2 regions of the Streptomyces sp. JK94 genome follow, and region 2 is predicted to be linked to the other one. Evidence: riboswitches for the same ligand, from Rfam matches in the RefSeq annotation. Region 2 holds a riboswitch; the other holds the start of a gene.

Region 1 (7,065 bases), on a different contig from region 2:
GAGCGCGAAGGCCTCGCCCTGGTCGTGCGTCACGGCGAGCACGGTGGTGCCCAACCGGCCGAACAGCTCCCGCAGTTCCACCACCAGGCGCTCCCGCAACGAGCGGTCGAGCTGGCCGAGCGGCTCGTCCAGCATCAGCAGCCGGGGGCTCGGCGCGAGCGCGCGGGCCAGCGCCACCCGCTGCTGCTCGCCTCCGGACAGCGCGGCGACGGACCGGCGGGCGGCACCCGGCAGCCCGACCAGCTCCAGCAACTCGCCCACCCGTTCCCGCTGTTCGGCCCGGGAGGCGCCGCGCATCCGGGGTCCGAAGGCGATGTTCCCGGCCACGTCCCGCTGCGGGAACAACTGGTGGTCCTGGAACATCAGCCCGACCTCGCGCCGGTGCGCGGGCACCCCGGACTGGTCCCGCCCGTCCAGCATCACCCTCCCGGCGTCGAGCGGCTGGAGCCCGGCGACCACCCGCAGCAGCGTCGACTTGCCGCTCCCACTGGGGCCGAGCACGCACACCACCTCGTGCTCGGACACCTCCAGGTCCACGGCGTCGAGCACGGCCCGTCCGCCGAAGGAGACGGTCGCGCCCGCAAGGCTCAGCAGCATCCCTAGAACTCCCCGCTCCGGTCGGTCCGCAGCCGCTCCAGCACCACCAGGGCCACGGCGCACACCAGCATCAGAATCGTCGAAAGGGCCATGGCCTGGCCGTAGTTCAGGTCCCCGGGCCGTCCCAACAGCCGGGCCACGGCGACCGGCAGCGTCGGGTGGTCGGGCCGCGCGATGAACACGGTCGCGCCGAACTCCCCGAGCGACACCGCGAAGGCGAACCCGGCCGCGACCAGCAGGGCCCGGCGCACCATCGGCAGGTCCACCTCCCGCCACACCCGCCAGGGCGAGGCCCCGAGCACCGCCGCGGCCTCCCGCAGCCGTACGTCCACCGCCCGCAGCACCGGCAGCATCGTGCGTACGACGAAGGGGACGCCGACCAGCGCCTGCGCGAGCGGCACCAGGATCCAGGACGACCTGAGGTCCAGCGGGGGTTCGTCCAGCGCGATCAGGAAGCCGAAGCCGACCGTCACGGCGGACACCCCGAGCGGCAGCATCAGCAGCGCGTCGAAACCGCGCACGAAACGGCCCGCGTCGCGCCGGGTGAGCGCGGCCGCGGCCAGCGCGCCGATCACCACGGCGACGGCGGTGGCGGCGACGGCGTACTGCAGGGAGTTGCCGACCGCCTCGATGGGCGGGACGAGGAAGGTACCGCCGTCCTCGCGGGTCAGTGCCCGGTAGTAGCCGAAGCCGGGCGCGCCCAGCGAGCGCCGCACCAGTACGGCGAGCGGCAGCAGGACGAGCCCGGCGACGGTGACCAGCACCCCGGCCAGCAGCGCCCACTGCCCGGCCCCGCGCGGCCTGCGCGCGGTCGCGGCGGCGTCCACCAGCCGCAGGGCCGTCTCCCGCCGCCGTACCGTCCAGGCGTGCACGGCGAGGACGGCGGCGACCGCCGCGAACTGGATGATCGTCAGTACGGCGGCCGTGGACAGGTCGAAGAGCTGCGAGGTCTGCCGGTAGATCTCCACCTCCAGGGTGGAGAAGGTGGGCCCGCCGAGGATCTGGACGACGCCGAAGGAGGTGAAGGTGAACAGGAACACCATCAGCGCGGCGGCGGCCACGGCGGGCGCGAGCGCCGGCAGCGCGACCGTCCGCCAGGCGGTGAGGCGGGACGCGCCGAGCATCCGTGCCGCCTCCTCCTGCCGCGGGTCGAGCTGCGACCACAGACCGCCGACGGTGCGTACGACGACCGCGTAGTTGAAGAAGACGTGCGCGAGCAGGATCGCCCACACGGTGGTGTCCAGCCGCAGGCCCCACAGCTCGTCGAGCAGCCCGCCCCGGCCGACCAGCGCCAGGAACGCCGTGCCGACGACGACCGTCGGCAGCACGAAGGGCACGGTCACCACGGCCCGCAGGAACTGCTTGCCGGGGAAGTCGAGGCGGGCGAAGACGTACGCGCCGGGCAGGGCGATCAGCAGGGTGAGCGCGGTGGAGGCCAGTGCCTGCCAGGTGGTGAACCACAGCACGTGCCGCACGTCGGGCTGCGCGAGCACGTCCACGAGCCGCCCGAACCGCCAGGACCCGTCGATCTCCAGCCCGCGCGCGACGATCGCGGCGACGGGGTAGGCGAAGAAGAGCGCGAAGAACGCGACGGGCACGGTCATCAGGGCGAGTCGCGCCGCGCCCCCGCGCGACGCCCTCGCCCTGCCGGCCGCCTCGCTCACTTCAGTACGAGCGAGGTCCACGACTTGACCCACTGGTCGCGGTGGGCGGCGATCTTCGCCGCGTCCATGGTCTCGGGGTCCTCGGCCTGCGGACCGAACTTCCGGAACGCCTCGGGGATCCGCGCGCCCTCGCGCACCGGGTAGACGAACATGTTCAGCGGCATGTCGTCCTGGAACCGCTTGCTGATGAGGAAGTCCAGGAGCGCCTTGCCGCCCTCCGGGTTCCCGGCGTTGCTCAGCAGACCGGCGTACTCGACCTGGCGGAAGCAGGTGCCCCGGGCCACGCCCGTCGGCGCGGTGGCCGGCTGCGGGTCGGCGTAGATCACCTCGGCGGGCGGGGACGAGGCGTAGGAGACGACGAGCGGACGGTCGCCCTTGGCCTTCCTGCCGCCGGACGAGCCGGAGAACTCCTCGTTGTACGCCTGCTCCCAGCTGTCGACGACCTTGACGCCGTTCGCCTCCAGCTTCTTCCAGTAGTCCTGCCAGCCGTCGTCGCCGTACCTCGCGGCGGTGCCGAGCAGGAAGCCGAGGCCGGGCGAAGAACTGCCCGCGTTCTCGGTGACGAGGAGGTTCCTGTACGCGGGCTCGGTCAGGTCGTCGAAGGAGTCCGGCGGGGTCAGCCCGCGCTCGCTGAAGTACGCCTTGTCGTAGTTCACGCAGACGTCACCGGTGTCGACGGGGGTGACCCGGTGCTCGTCCTGGTCGGCCCGGTACTCGGGGAGGACCAGGTCGGAGCCCTTCGCCTCGTAGGGCTGGAAGATCCCGTTGTCGAGCGCGCGGGAGAGCAGGGTGTTGTCGACACCGAAGAGGACGTCGCCCTGGGGGTTGTCCTTGGTGAGCACGGCCTTGTTGACGGCCTGCCCGGCGTCGCCGTCCTTCAGCACCCTGACCTGGTAGCCGGAACTCTTCTCGAAGGCGGCGACGACCTCCTCGGACGCGGCCCACGAGTCGTGGCTGACGAGGGTGACGGTTCTGGAGTCGCCGGAACCCCCTGCGTCGCCGTCGGACGATCCGCACGCGGTCAGGCCGCCGGCCAGGCCGAGTCCGAGGGCCAGGGCGGTGGCCTTCCTGGTGATGCTCATTGCATTCCTCCTGGGTGACCAGGAGAAGACGCGGCCCCGCCCGGAACCCCTGGCGAGGGTCCCGGGCAGGGCGCAACAGCTCGAGTGGTGACCGATCTCCCTACCCAGAATGACCTGGGCCAGGTTCGGAGGGTCTGCGGCCCGGTGCCGCACTCTCAGCGCTGTGGCGCTCCCCTGTCGGAATATGAAGATGTACTTCCGTGTGAAGTCGCCGTACGACGGTGTACGACGCCGGTCAGGTTACCGCTCGCCGGCGGCGAGCTGACCACACGCCCCGTCGATCTCCTGGCCACGGGTGTCCCGGATCGTCACCGGCACACCGTGCGCCGCGATCGCCTCCACGAACGCCTTCTCGTCCTCGGGCCGCGAGGCGGTCCACTTCGAGCCGGGCGTGGGGTTGAGCGGGATGAGGTTGACGTGCACGGGCCTGCCCTTGAGCAGCCGCCCGAGCCGGTCACCGCGCCAGGCCTGGTCGTTGATGTCCCGGATCAGCGCGTACTCGATCGACAGCCGGCGCCCCGACCGCTCCGCGTACGCGAACCCGGCGTCCAGCACCTCGCGCACCTTCCACCGCGTGTTGACCGGGACGAGGGTGTCGCGCAGCTCGTCGTCCGGCGCGTGCAGGGAGACGGCGAGACGGCACTTGAAGCCCTCGTCGGCGAAACGGTGGATCGCCGGGACGAGGCCGACCGTGGAGACGGTGATGCCGCGCTGGGACAGGCCCAGTCCGTCGGGCTCGGGATCGGTGAGCCGGCGGATGGAGCCGACGACGCGGTTGTAGTTGGCGAGGGGCTCGCCCATGCCCATGAACACGATGTTGCTGAGCCGGGCCGGTCCCCCGGGGACCTCCCCGTCCCTGAGCGCCCGCATCCCGTCCACGATCTGGTGCACGATCTCGGCGGTGGACAGGTTCCGGTCCAGGCCCGCCTGCCCCGTGGCGCAGAACGGGCAGTTCATGCCGCAGCCCGCCTGGGAGCTGATGCACATGGTCACCCGGTCCGGGTAGCGCATGAGGACCGACTCGACGAGCGTCCCGTCGAACAGCTTCCACAGCGTCTTGCGCGTGGTGCCCTGGTCGGTCGACAGATGCCGGACGACCGACATCAGCTCGGGCAGCAGCGCCTCCTGGAGCCCGCGGCGCGAACCGGCCGGGATGTCCGTCCACTGCTCGGGGGCGTGCGCGTACCGCGCGAAGTAGTGCTGCGAGAGCTGCTTGGCACGGAACGGCTTCTCGCCGATCGCGGCGACGGCCTCCTTCCGCTCGGCGGGCGTGAGGTCGGCGAGGTGCCGCGGCGGCTTCTTGACTCCGCGCGGGGCGACGAATGTGAGTTCTCCGGGCTTAGGCATGACTCAACCAGTGTCGCAGATCGTCTCCGGGGCGTTTCACGCCGACGGGAGCGGGACGCGTCTCACGGCGTGATGCCGTCCAGGAGGTTCAGGACGGCCCGGACGAGCCGGCTCCTGCGGCGGTGTGCGGGGGCGCAGTACTGGCGTCTTCTCCAGCGCCGCGGCCGGGTCACCGGCGCTCCGCACCAGTCGCACGTGCGCGTCCTGTTCCGCCGTACCCCGAACATGGTTCCCCCTGCCCCCGGAGACGGCCGGTGCCCGCCGTCCCGGGGGACGGCGGGCACCGGCCGCCGGAAAGACGAGCGGTCCGTCAGCCGGACCCGACGAAGATCACCAGCAGCAGCCACACCACCGGCGCCGTCGGCAGCAGCGAGTCCAGGCGGTCCATGATGCCGCCGTGGCCCGGAAGCAGCGTGCCCATGTCCTTGATGCCGAGGTCCCGCTTGATCATGGACTCGCCGAGGTCGCCCAGCGTGGCGCTGACGGCGACCGCGAGGCCGAGCAGCAGGCCCTGCCACCAGGCGCCGCCGTCGATCAGGAACTGCATGCACAGCGCGCCCGCCACCATCGCGAACGCCACCGCCCCCAGCAGGCCCTCGCGGGTCTTGCCGGGGCTGATGCGCGGGGCGAGCTTGGTCCGGCCGAACCGCCAGCCGACCGCGTAGGCGCCGGTGTCGCTGACGACCGTCAGCAGCAGGAAGACCAGGACACGCCACGCGCCGTCGTCCGCCATCAGCATCATCGCGACGAAGGTGGCCAGGAACGGCACGTAGAACGCCGCGAACAGGCCCGCCGTGACGTCCCTGAGATATCCCTCCGGCGGCTCGGTCATCCGCCACATCAGCACCGCGAGCGCCGTGAGAGCCATGGCGACCCACGCACCCTCGGAACCCCGTACATACCCGGCGACCACCATCGCCGCGCCGCCGATCGCCAGCGGCACGAGGGGCGCCTTGATGCCCTTGCGCTCCTCCAGCCGCTTGGTCAGCTCCCACAGGCCCACCACGACGGCGACCGCGACCACGCCGACGAAGACGGCCTTGACGACGAACAGCGACGCGATGATGACCACGCCGAGCCCGACACCAACCCCTATGGCGGCACCCAGGTCACGCCCCGCGGTCTTCTTCTGCGGCTGAGGCTGCGCCGGCTGGGGGGCGTCGGGCATGGGCTCCGGATTCTGCGGCACCGCCCCGTACGGCTGCGCCGACGGGTTCTCGTCGCGGTGGGTGCTGCCGCGATACGGCTCGTCGCGGAACGGCTCGTCCCGGAACAGGGGACCGCTCAGCCGAGCGGCCCCCCGGTCGTCATCCTGGTCTCCGCCGTGTTCGGGTACGTCGGGCACGATGGGCATGGGGCGAGTCTGCTGCGCGTGGTGCGCATCGTACGCGGGACCCGCCGGGGCAGCGCCCTGGACAGGTCCCTGGTCGGACGGCCCCCAGTACCCGGCTTGTGGCGGCGCTCCCCAGGAAGAGTCGTTCATCAGACCTCGAGCAGCTCCGCTTCCTTGTGCTTCAGGAGCTCGTCCACCTGGGCGACGTACTTGGCGGTGGTGTCGTCGAGCTCCTTCTCGGCACGACGGCCCTCGTCCTCGCCGACCTCGCCGTCCTTGACCATCTTGTCGATGGCGTCCTTGGCCTTGCGGCGCACGGAGCGGATCGAGACCTTGGCGTCCTCGCCCTTGCTCTTGGCGACCTTGATGTAGTCGCGGCGGCGCTCCTCGGTGAGCTCGGGGAACACCACCCGGATGATGTTGCCGTCGTTGCTGGGGTTGACGCCCAGGTCGGAGTCGCGGATCGCCTGTTCGATGTTGCGCAGGGCGCTCTTGTCGAAGGGGGTCACCACGGCCATGCGCGGCTCGGGCACGGAGAACGAGGCCAGCTGGTTGATCGGCGTCAGCGCGCCGTAGTAGTCGGCCACGATCTTGTTGAACATCGCCGGGTGCGCACGGCCGGTGCGGATCGCGGCGAAGTCCTCCTTGGCGACCACGACGGCCTTCTCCATCTTCTCCTCGGCCTCGAGGAGGGTCTCTTCGATCACCACTTGCTCCTGCGTGTCTTGAGTAGGCCCGGCTGCGGTTCCCTGTCGGGGCGGCGGCCGGCTGCGTCGCGTTCTTCCTGCACGGTTCCCGACCGGCGGGACATTGTCCATCCCCCGGCCCGGTCCCGTCCCGTCCGTCCCCCGGACAGGTGGCGTCCGCGGACAGGGGGTGCTTCTCCGGTCAGTCCCGGTTGCCTTGGTCACCCACAAGCGTGCCGATCTTCTCACCCTTGACGGCGCGGGCGATATTGCCCTCCTTCAGCAGCTCGAAGACCACGATCGGGAGGCTGTTGTCGCGGCAGAGCGTGACGGCCGTCGCGTCGGCGACCTTCAGG
Region 2 (7,065 bases):
GCCACAGTGCGACGACGCCGAACGCGATGTAGAGGACCGCCCAGCCCATGTACGCCCCTCTCCCAGTGGCCGCTACGCAGTGTGTCGCAAGTATGTGCGGCCGGTCTAGGCCCGCGGTGGGTGGTGCAGGCCCAGGTTCTCGTAGATTTCCAGAGTCGCCGTGGAGTTGTTCAGCGTGATGAAGTGCAGTCCGGGCACACCCTCGGCCAGCAGCCGCGCGCAGAACTCCGTGGCGAACTCGATACCGATGGAGCGTACAGCCGCCGGATCGTCCTTGGCTGTGAGGATCCGCTCTTTCAGCTCGGCCGGGAACGAGGCGTTGCTGAGCTTCGGCAACCTCTCCAGCATCTTCACACTGGTCACCGGCATGATCTCGGGGATGACCGGGGTCTCGCAGCCGGCCGCGGCGACCCGGTCGCGCAGACGCAGGTAGGACTCGGGCTGGAAGAACATCTGCGTGATCGCGTAGTCGGCGCCGGCCCGGCACTTGTCGACGAAGCGCGCCACGTCGGTGTCCCGGTCGGCGGAGCGCGGGTGCATCTCCGGGAAGGCCGCGACGCCGACGCAGAAGTCGCCCGACTCCTTGATGAGCCGGACGAGCTCGGCGGCGTAGGTCAGGCCCTGCGGGTGCGGGATCCAGTCGCCCATGGGGTCGCCGGGCGGGTCGCCGCGCACGGCCAGCATGTTGCGGATGCCGGCGTCGGCGTACTGGCCGATGATGTTGCGCAGCTCGGCGATGGAGTGGTTGACCGCGGTGAGGTGGGCGACCGGGGTCAGCGTCGTGTCGGAGACGATCTGCTCGGTCTCCTTGACCGTGCCGGCCCGCGTGGAACCGCCGGCACCGTAGGTCACGGAGACGAAGTCCGGGGCGACCGCCTCCACCCGCCGCAGCGCGCTCCACAGGTTCTTCTCGCCCTTGGGCGTTTTCGGCGCCGAGAACTCGAACGAGTACGTCGTCTTGCCGGTGGCCAGGATGTCGCGCACGGTGCGTGCGCGGTCCGTCCTGGTGGATGCGGTTCCGAGGGCCATACGGGCAGGTTAGCCAGGGGGCGGCGGTCACCCCACCGGATGCGGGATATTTGTCTGCTTTGTCGAGTTGTTGTCCATCCTTTGGACACATGCCCGAGGCATTCCCCGCAACGGCCCCGCAACGGCCCCGGACCGGGTCCGGGGCCGTTGCGGGCCTACGCCTGCCGCAGGCGCCCGGCGAACTCGGCCGCCGCCGCGCCCGGGTCGTCGGCGGCGGTGATCGCGCGGACCACGACGACTCGCCGGGCGCCGGCCTCCAGGACCTCGTCGAGGTTGCCGAGATCGATGCCGCCGATGGCGAACCAGGGGCGTTCGGTGCCGAGGGACGCCGTGTGCCGGACCAGGCCGAGGCCGGGTGCGTGGCGACCGGGCTTGGTCGGGGTCGGCCAGCAGGGGCCGGTGCAGAAGTAGTCCACGCCGTCCTGGACGGCGGCGGCAGCGGCCTCGGACCCGGCGTGCGTGGAGCGGCCGACGAGGACGTCGTCGCCCAGGATGGCGCGGGCCGCGGGCACCGGGAGGTCGCCCTGTCCGAGGTGCAGCACGTCGGCGCGGGCGGCGTGGGCCACGTCGGCCCGGTCGTTGACCGCGAGGAGCTTGCCGTGGCGGGCGCAGGCGTCGGCGAAGACCTGGAGGTGCTCCAGTTCCTCGGCCGCCTCCATGCCCTTGTCGCGCAGCTGCACGATGTCGACGCCGCCGGCCAGCACCGCGTCCAGGAACTCGGGCAGGTCGCCCTGGTCGCGGCGGGCGTCCGTGCACAGGTAGAGCCGCGCGTCGGCGAGCCGGGTGCGGGCGGTGGCGGCGGTGGTCTCGGGCATGCGGGTTCCCTCAGGTCGGTGGCGTGGGCCGTGGTGAGCAGACGGCCTCGGCTTGCGGACCGCACGGCCACCGCGGCCCGCGGTGGGCGCCCGGCCCCGGAGTGCGGACCGTGGCGCTCCACGGCCCGCGGGTGCGGGACGGCGAGCGGAGCGCGGCCCCGGCGTACGGGCTGCGGGCACGCCGCACCCGGCAGGGCGTGGTGGACGGGGGGGCGGTCCCGGCGGCCGGGCGGCGCGCCGTCGGCGCCGGCGACCGTGCGCGCCGCGGACCGCGGACCTGGCGAGTGGCCGGCTCGTACCGCCGCCCGCGTGCAGGGGCGGCGGCAACGGACCGTGGCGCACCCGGGTGGCGTGCGGCGGCGGGGCCGCGGTCCGGGCGGACGGGCCGTGTGTCCCCCTGTGCGGGGGACCGCGCGCGGTTCGTGCGCCGGGCGTGGTGTCAGGTCAGACGGCGAGCGCCTGGGCGCGGCGCTTCACCTCCGTGCCGCGATTCTCGCTCAGCGCCTGCGCGGGGGTGCCGGGCAGCGACGGGTCCGGCGTGAAGAGCCACTCCAGCATCTCCTCGGGCGTGAAGCCGTCGTCCCGCAGCAGCGTCAGGGTCCCGAACAGGCCCTTGACCACCTTGTCCTCGTCGATGAAGGCCGCCGGGATGTGCAGCGCCCGGTTCTCGCCGCGGCGTACGGCGATGAGCTGGCCCTCCTTGATCAGCTGGCGCACGCGGGTCACCTCGACGCCGAGCATCTCGGCGATGTCGGGGACGGTGAGCCAGGCAGGCACGAGAGCATCGATCTTTGCGTCAATCTCGGTCACGCCTCCAGCCTGCCATCTTGCACCGACAGTCGGAAGCCGGACCCGTCCGGCACGGGGCCGCGGCGGGGCGGGAGGACGCGGAGGGACTACGCCGTCGCCGCTTTCAGGGGCCTCGCCGGGTCCGCGAGCAGCCGCGGGTTCATCGTGGCGCCCGCCTGGATCAGGCGTCTGCCCTGCGCCAGGTCCCGGGGGCGGCCCACCGCCAGCAGGGCGACCAGACGGTCCTCGCGCAGCCAGCAGACCGTCCAGGCGGGCCCCGAGGGGTCACCGCGCCACAGGGTGGTGTCGGAGGCCGTGTGGTGACCGGCGTACTGGACGAAGCGGCCGAACTGCTCGGACCAGAAGTACGGCACCGGATCGTAGGCCCCGGGAGCCTCGTCGGCGCGGGCTCCGACGATGTCGGCGGCGACCGTGCGCGGGCCCTGGAGGGCGTTGTCCCAGTGGTGCACCATCAGCCGCTGCCCGTAGCGGCCGGAGGGGAAGGACGCGCAGTCGCCGACCGCGTGGACGCCGGGCACGGAGGTGCGCAGGCGGTCGTCGGCCAGGACGTCGCCGTGCGCGCCGAGGTCGATCCCCGAGCCGGCGAGCCACGCGGTGGCCGGCCGGGCCCCGATGCCGACGACGACCGCGCCGGCGGGCAGCCGCGAACCGTCGTCGAGGACCACGTGGCCGGGCCCTCCCGGTGCGGCGGGCTCGACGCGCTCCACGCGTGCGTGCGTGCGCAGTACCGCGCCCGCGTCGGCGTACCAGGCGCTCATCGGCGCGGCCACCTCGGCGGGCAGCGCGCCGGCGAGGGGCCGGCCGGCGGCCTCCACGACGGTCACCGCGCAGCCCGCCTCGAGCGCGGCGGTGGTGAACTCCGCGCCGATCCAGCCGGCGCCGACGACCACGATGTCGTGCTGCCGGGCGAGCACCGGGCGCAGCCGTCTGGCGTCGTCCAGGGTGCGCAGCAGGTGCACGCCCGGTACGCCCTCGGTGCCGGGGAGCCGGATCGGCTCGGCGCCGGTCGCGAGGACCAGGGCGTCGTACGGCACGGGTCCCGCGGAGGTGTCGAGGGCGTGTGCGCCGGGACGCACGCCCAGGGCTTCGCAGCCCAGGCGCAGGGTGATGCCGAGCGCCTCGAAGTCGACGTCGAAGGCGGAGCCCTCGGCGGTGCCGAGCAGGACGGCCTTGGAGAGCGGGGGGCGGTCGTACGGCTGGTGCGGTTCCGCGCCGATCAGTGTCACGGTGCCGGTGAAGCCCTGCTCCCGCAGGGCGACCGCGGTCTGCACGCCCGCCATGCCCGCGCCCACGACGACCACGCGGCGCGCCGTGTCCGCCGCGCGTGGCCGGGTCTGCTCCTGCGTCTGCTCGCTCACCTGATCACCTTAGACAGCTGACGGCCCGTCAGTCAGTGCCCGTGCGCAGTGACCTGCTCCACAACGCTCGTCCCGCTGCCCCGCTGCGACTCCCACTCCCAGGTCTCGTCCAGGCGCACCCGCCCGTCCGGCAGGTCGACGACGGTCGACACGCAGTGCCCCGAGGACGTGCTGCCGTCCGTTTTGAGCTGCACGTACCGAAAGTCGAGCCGGTCTCCCTCCCGGGTGCCCACCAGACGGCCGCGGACCACGTCACCGCCCTCGTACTCGGCCCACACGGCGCCGTCCCGCTCGTGGTAGGCGAACCGGGTGCGCGTACCCACCTGGCCGGGCGCCTGGTCGGCGACAGGCGAGAGGACGAGACCGTCGAGTGAACGCGCCACGGTGGGAGGCTCCCTTACGAGTGCGATGCGCTGCGGGCTAGGGTGGCCAACGTAAAGCACTCGCGGGAGCCCGGACGCACCGGGCTGAGAGGGAGGCTGGCGGCCTCCGACCGTACGAACCTGATCCGGGTCATGCCGGCGAAGGGAGGGGCTGGACGCCCATGTCGTCACCATCGACTCCTGACACCGCTGCCGCATCGGCCGCACCCACCACGTCGGCGGCCTCCGCCGCATCCACCGCACCCGGCTCGCCGGCGGCGTCGCGCACGCCGGACGTCCTGGTCGTGGGCGGTGGGGTCATCGGCCTGGTCACGGCGTGGCGGGCCGCGCAGCGCGGGCTCGTCACGGCGCTCGTGGACCCCGAGCCGGGCGGTGGGGCCGCCCAGGTGGCGGCCGGCATGCTGGCCGCCGTCACGGAGCTGCACTACGGGGAGCAGACGCTGCTCGCCCTGAACCTCGCCTCGGCGAGCCGTTATCCGGATTTCGCGGCCGAGCTGGCCGACTGCACGGGCCACGACCTCGGTTACCGCCGATGCGGCACCCTCGCCGTGGCACTGGACGCCGACGACCGCGCCCACCTCAGGGACCTGCACGCGCTCCAGCAGCGCTCGGGGCTGGAGTCCGAGTGGCTGTCGGGGCGCGAGTGCCGCCGTCTGGAGCCGATGCTCGCGCCGGGCGTGCGCGGGGGGCTCCGGGTGGACGGCGACCATCAGGTCGACCCCCGGCGCCTCGCCGGCGCGCTCGTGGCCGCCTGCGCACGCGCGGGCGTGGTGTTCCACCGGGTGTGGGCCGAGCGGCTCACCGTCGGGCGCGGTGGGCGGGCCACGGGGGTGGTCGCGGCCGACGGCACGGCGTGGCAGGCCGGGCAGGTGGTACTGGCCGGGGGCAGCCTGAGTGGACGGCTCGCGGGAGTGCCGGACGACGTGCTGCCGCCGGTGCGGCCCGTGAAGGGGCAGGTGCTGCGGCTGGCGATGCCGGTGGCGCACGGGCCCCTGCTGAACCGGACCGTGCGGGCCGTGGTGCGCGGCAACCCGCTCTACCTGGTGCCGCGGGAGAGCGGCGAGCTGGTCGTCGGCGCCACCAGCGAGGAGCTGGGCTGGGACACGACGGTGACCGCGGGCGGCGTCTACGAGCTGCTGCGCGACGCCCACGAGCTGGTCCCCGGCATCACCGAGCTGCCCCTGACGGAGACCCGGGCGGGACTGCGGCCGGGCTCCCCGGACAACGCCCCGCTGCTCGGCCCGACCGAGCTGGAGGGGTTGCTGCTGGCCACCGGGCACTACCGCAACGGCGTGCTGCTCACCCCGGTGACCGGCGACGCCATGGCGCACGTCCTGACCACCGGAGAGCTTCCGGCCGAGGCCCGCCCCTTCACCCCGCGGCGTTTCAGCGCCGCCCCCGCACACTCGGAGCAGCCCGCATGAACGTCCGCGTCAACGGTGAGCCGCGCGAGGTGGCTCCCGGAACCGCCCTGGACACCCTGGTGGGCGCGCTCACCGCGGCGCCGTCCGGGGTCGCCGCCGCCCTGAACGAAACCGTCGTCCCGCGCGCGCGGTGGTCCGCCACCGTGCTGGCCGACGGCGACCGCGTCGAGGTCCTCACCGCTGTCCAAGGAGGCTGACCATGGCCGACGACCCCTTCCTCCTCGGCGGAACGTCGTACGCGTCCCGCCTGATCATGGGCACGGGCGGGGCGCCCAGCCTCGACGTGCTGGAGCGCGCGCTCGTGGCCTCCGGGACGGAGCTGACGACCGTCGCGATGCGGCGGGTGAACGCCTCGGTGCACGGGTCCGTGCTGTCGGTGCTGGAGAAGCTCGGCATCCGGGTGCTGCCCAACACGGCGGGCTGCTTCACCGCCGGGGAGGCCGTCCTCACCGCCCGTCTGGCGCGCGAGGCGCTCGGCACGGACCTGGTCAAGCTGGAGGTCATCGCCGACGAGCGCACCCTGCTGCCGGACCCGATCGAGCTGCTGGACGCGGCGGAGACGCTGGTCGACGACGGGTTCACGGTACTGCCGTACACCAACGACGACCCGGTCCTCGCGCGGAAGCTGGAGGACGTCGGCTGCGCCGCGATCATGCCGCTCGGCTCGCCGATCGGGTCCGGGCTCGGCATCCGCAACCCGCACAACTTCGAGCTGATCGTGGAGCACGCGCGCGTGCCCGTGATCCTGGACGCGGGGGCCGGTACGGCGTCGGACGTGGCGCTGGCGATGGAGCTGGGGTGCGCGGGGGTGATGCTGGCGTCGGCGGTGACGCGGGCGCAGGAGCCGGTGCTGATGGCCGCCGCGATGCGCTCCGCGGTGGAGGCGGGGCGGCTGGCCCGGCTGGCGGGGCGGATTCCGCGGCGGCACTTCGCGTCGGCGTCCTCACCCGCGGAGGGCCTGGCGGCACTCGACCCGGAGCGGCCCGCTTTCCGGTGACCCCGCGCGCGCCCCGCTCCCCGGTGACCCCGCGCCGCCCCACCCCCCGGTGACCCGCGAGCCGTCCCGCTGCTCCGCGCACGGGGTCGCGCGGCGGACGGCCGCCGCGCGTGGGAAGCGTCACAGGTGCGCTGCAGTACCGCCCCCGTTCGCGGACGACGACGCGGGGTGTCCGTGGTGGCTCGTACACTCACCTGCGTGGACACGACCCTTCAGGACCCCCTCGTCGGGCAGGTGCTCGACGGCCGG

What was found. A riboswitch is a leader RNA that binds a small molecule or an ion and turns the genes downstream of it on or off. The one in region 2 is predicted to bind thiamine pyrophosphate.
Region 1: it holds a riboswitch for thiamine pyrophosphate, as region 2 does, so the genes downstream of both, ACVV2G_RS19675 (thiamine ABC transporter substrate-binding protein) here and thiO (glycine oxidase ThiO) in region 2, are expected to answer to the same signal.

Annotation. Positions count from the first base shown of each region.
Region 1 covers NZ_JBSICH010000020.1:106,890-113,954, forward strand. Annotated here, with positions in the region: gene ACVV2G_RS19665 (ABC transporter ATP-binding protein) at 1-597, opposite strand, end outside; gene ACVV2G_RS19670 (ABC transporter permease) at 600-2,201, opposite strand; gene ACVV2G_RS19675 (thiamine ABC transporter substrate-binding protein) at 2,258-3,343, opposite strand; TPP riboswitch at 3,423-3,529, opposite strand; gene rlmN (dual-specificity RNA methyltransferase RlmN) at 3,584-4,690, opposite strand; gene ACVV2G_RS19685 (phosphatidate cytidylyltransferase) at 5,001-6,173, opposite strand; gene frr (ribosome recycling factor) at 6,173-6,730, opposite strand; gene pyrH (UMP kinase) at 6,912-7,065, opposite strand, start outside.
Region 2 covers NZ_JBSICH010000001.1:463,987-471,051, reverse strand. Annotated here, with positions in the region: gene ACVV2G_RS02240 (SCO2102 family sporulation regulator) at 1-49, opposite strand, end outside; gene metF (methylenetetrahydrofolate reductase [NAD(P)H]) at 106-1,029, opposite strand; gene thiE (thiamine phosphate synthase) at 1,185-1,844, opposite strand; gene ACVV2G_RS02225 (Rv2175c family DNA-binding protein) at 2,289-2,654, opposite strand; gene ACVV2G_RS02220 (NAD(P)/FAD-dependent oxidoreductase) at 2,741-3,955, opposite strand; gene ACVV2G_RS02215 (avidin-fold protein) at 4,045-4,395, opposite strand; TPP riboswitch at 4,448-4,559, shown strand; gene thiO (glycine oxidase ThiO) at 4,557-5,819, shown strand; gene thiS (sulfur carrier protein ThiS) at 5,816-6,016, shown strand; gene ACVV2G_RS02200 (thiazole synthase) at 6,019-6,816, shown strand; gene pknB (Stk1 family PASTA domain-containing Ser/Thr kinase) at 7,015-7,065, shown strand, end outside.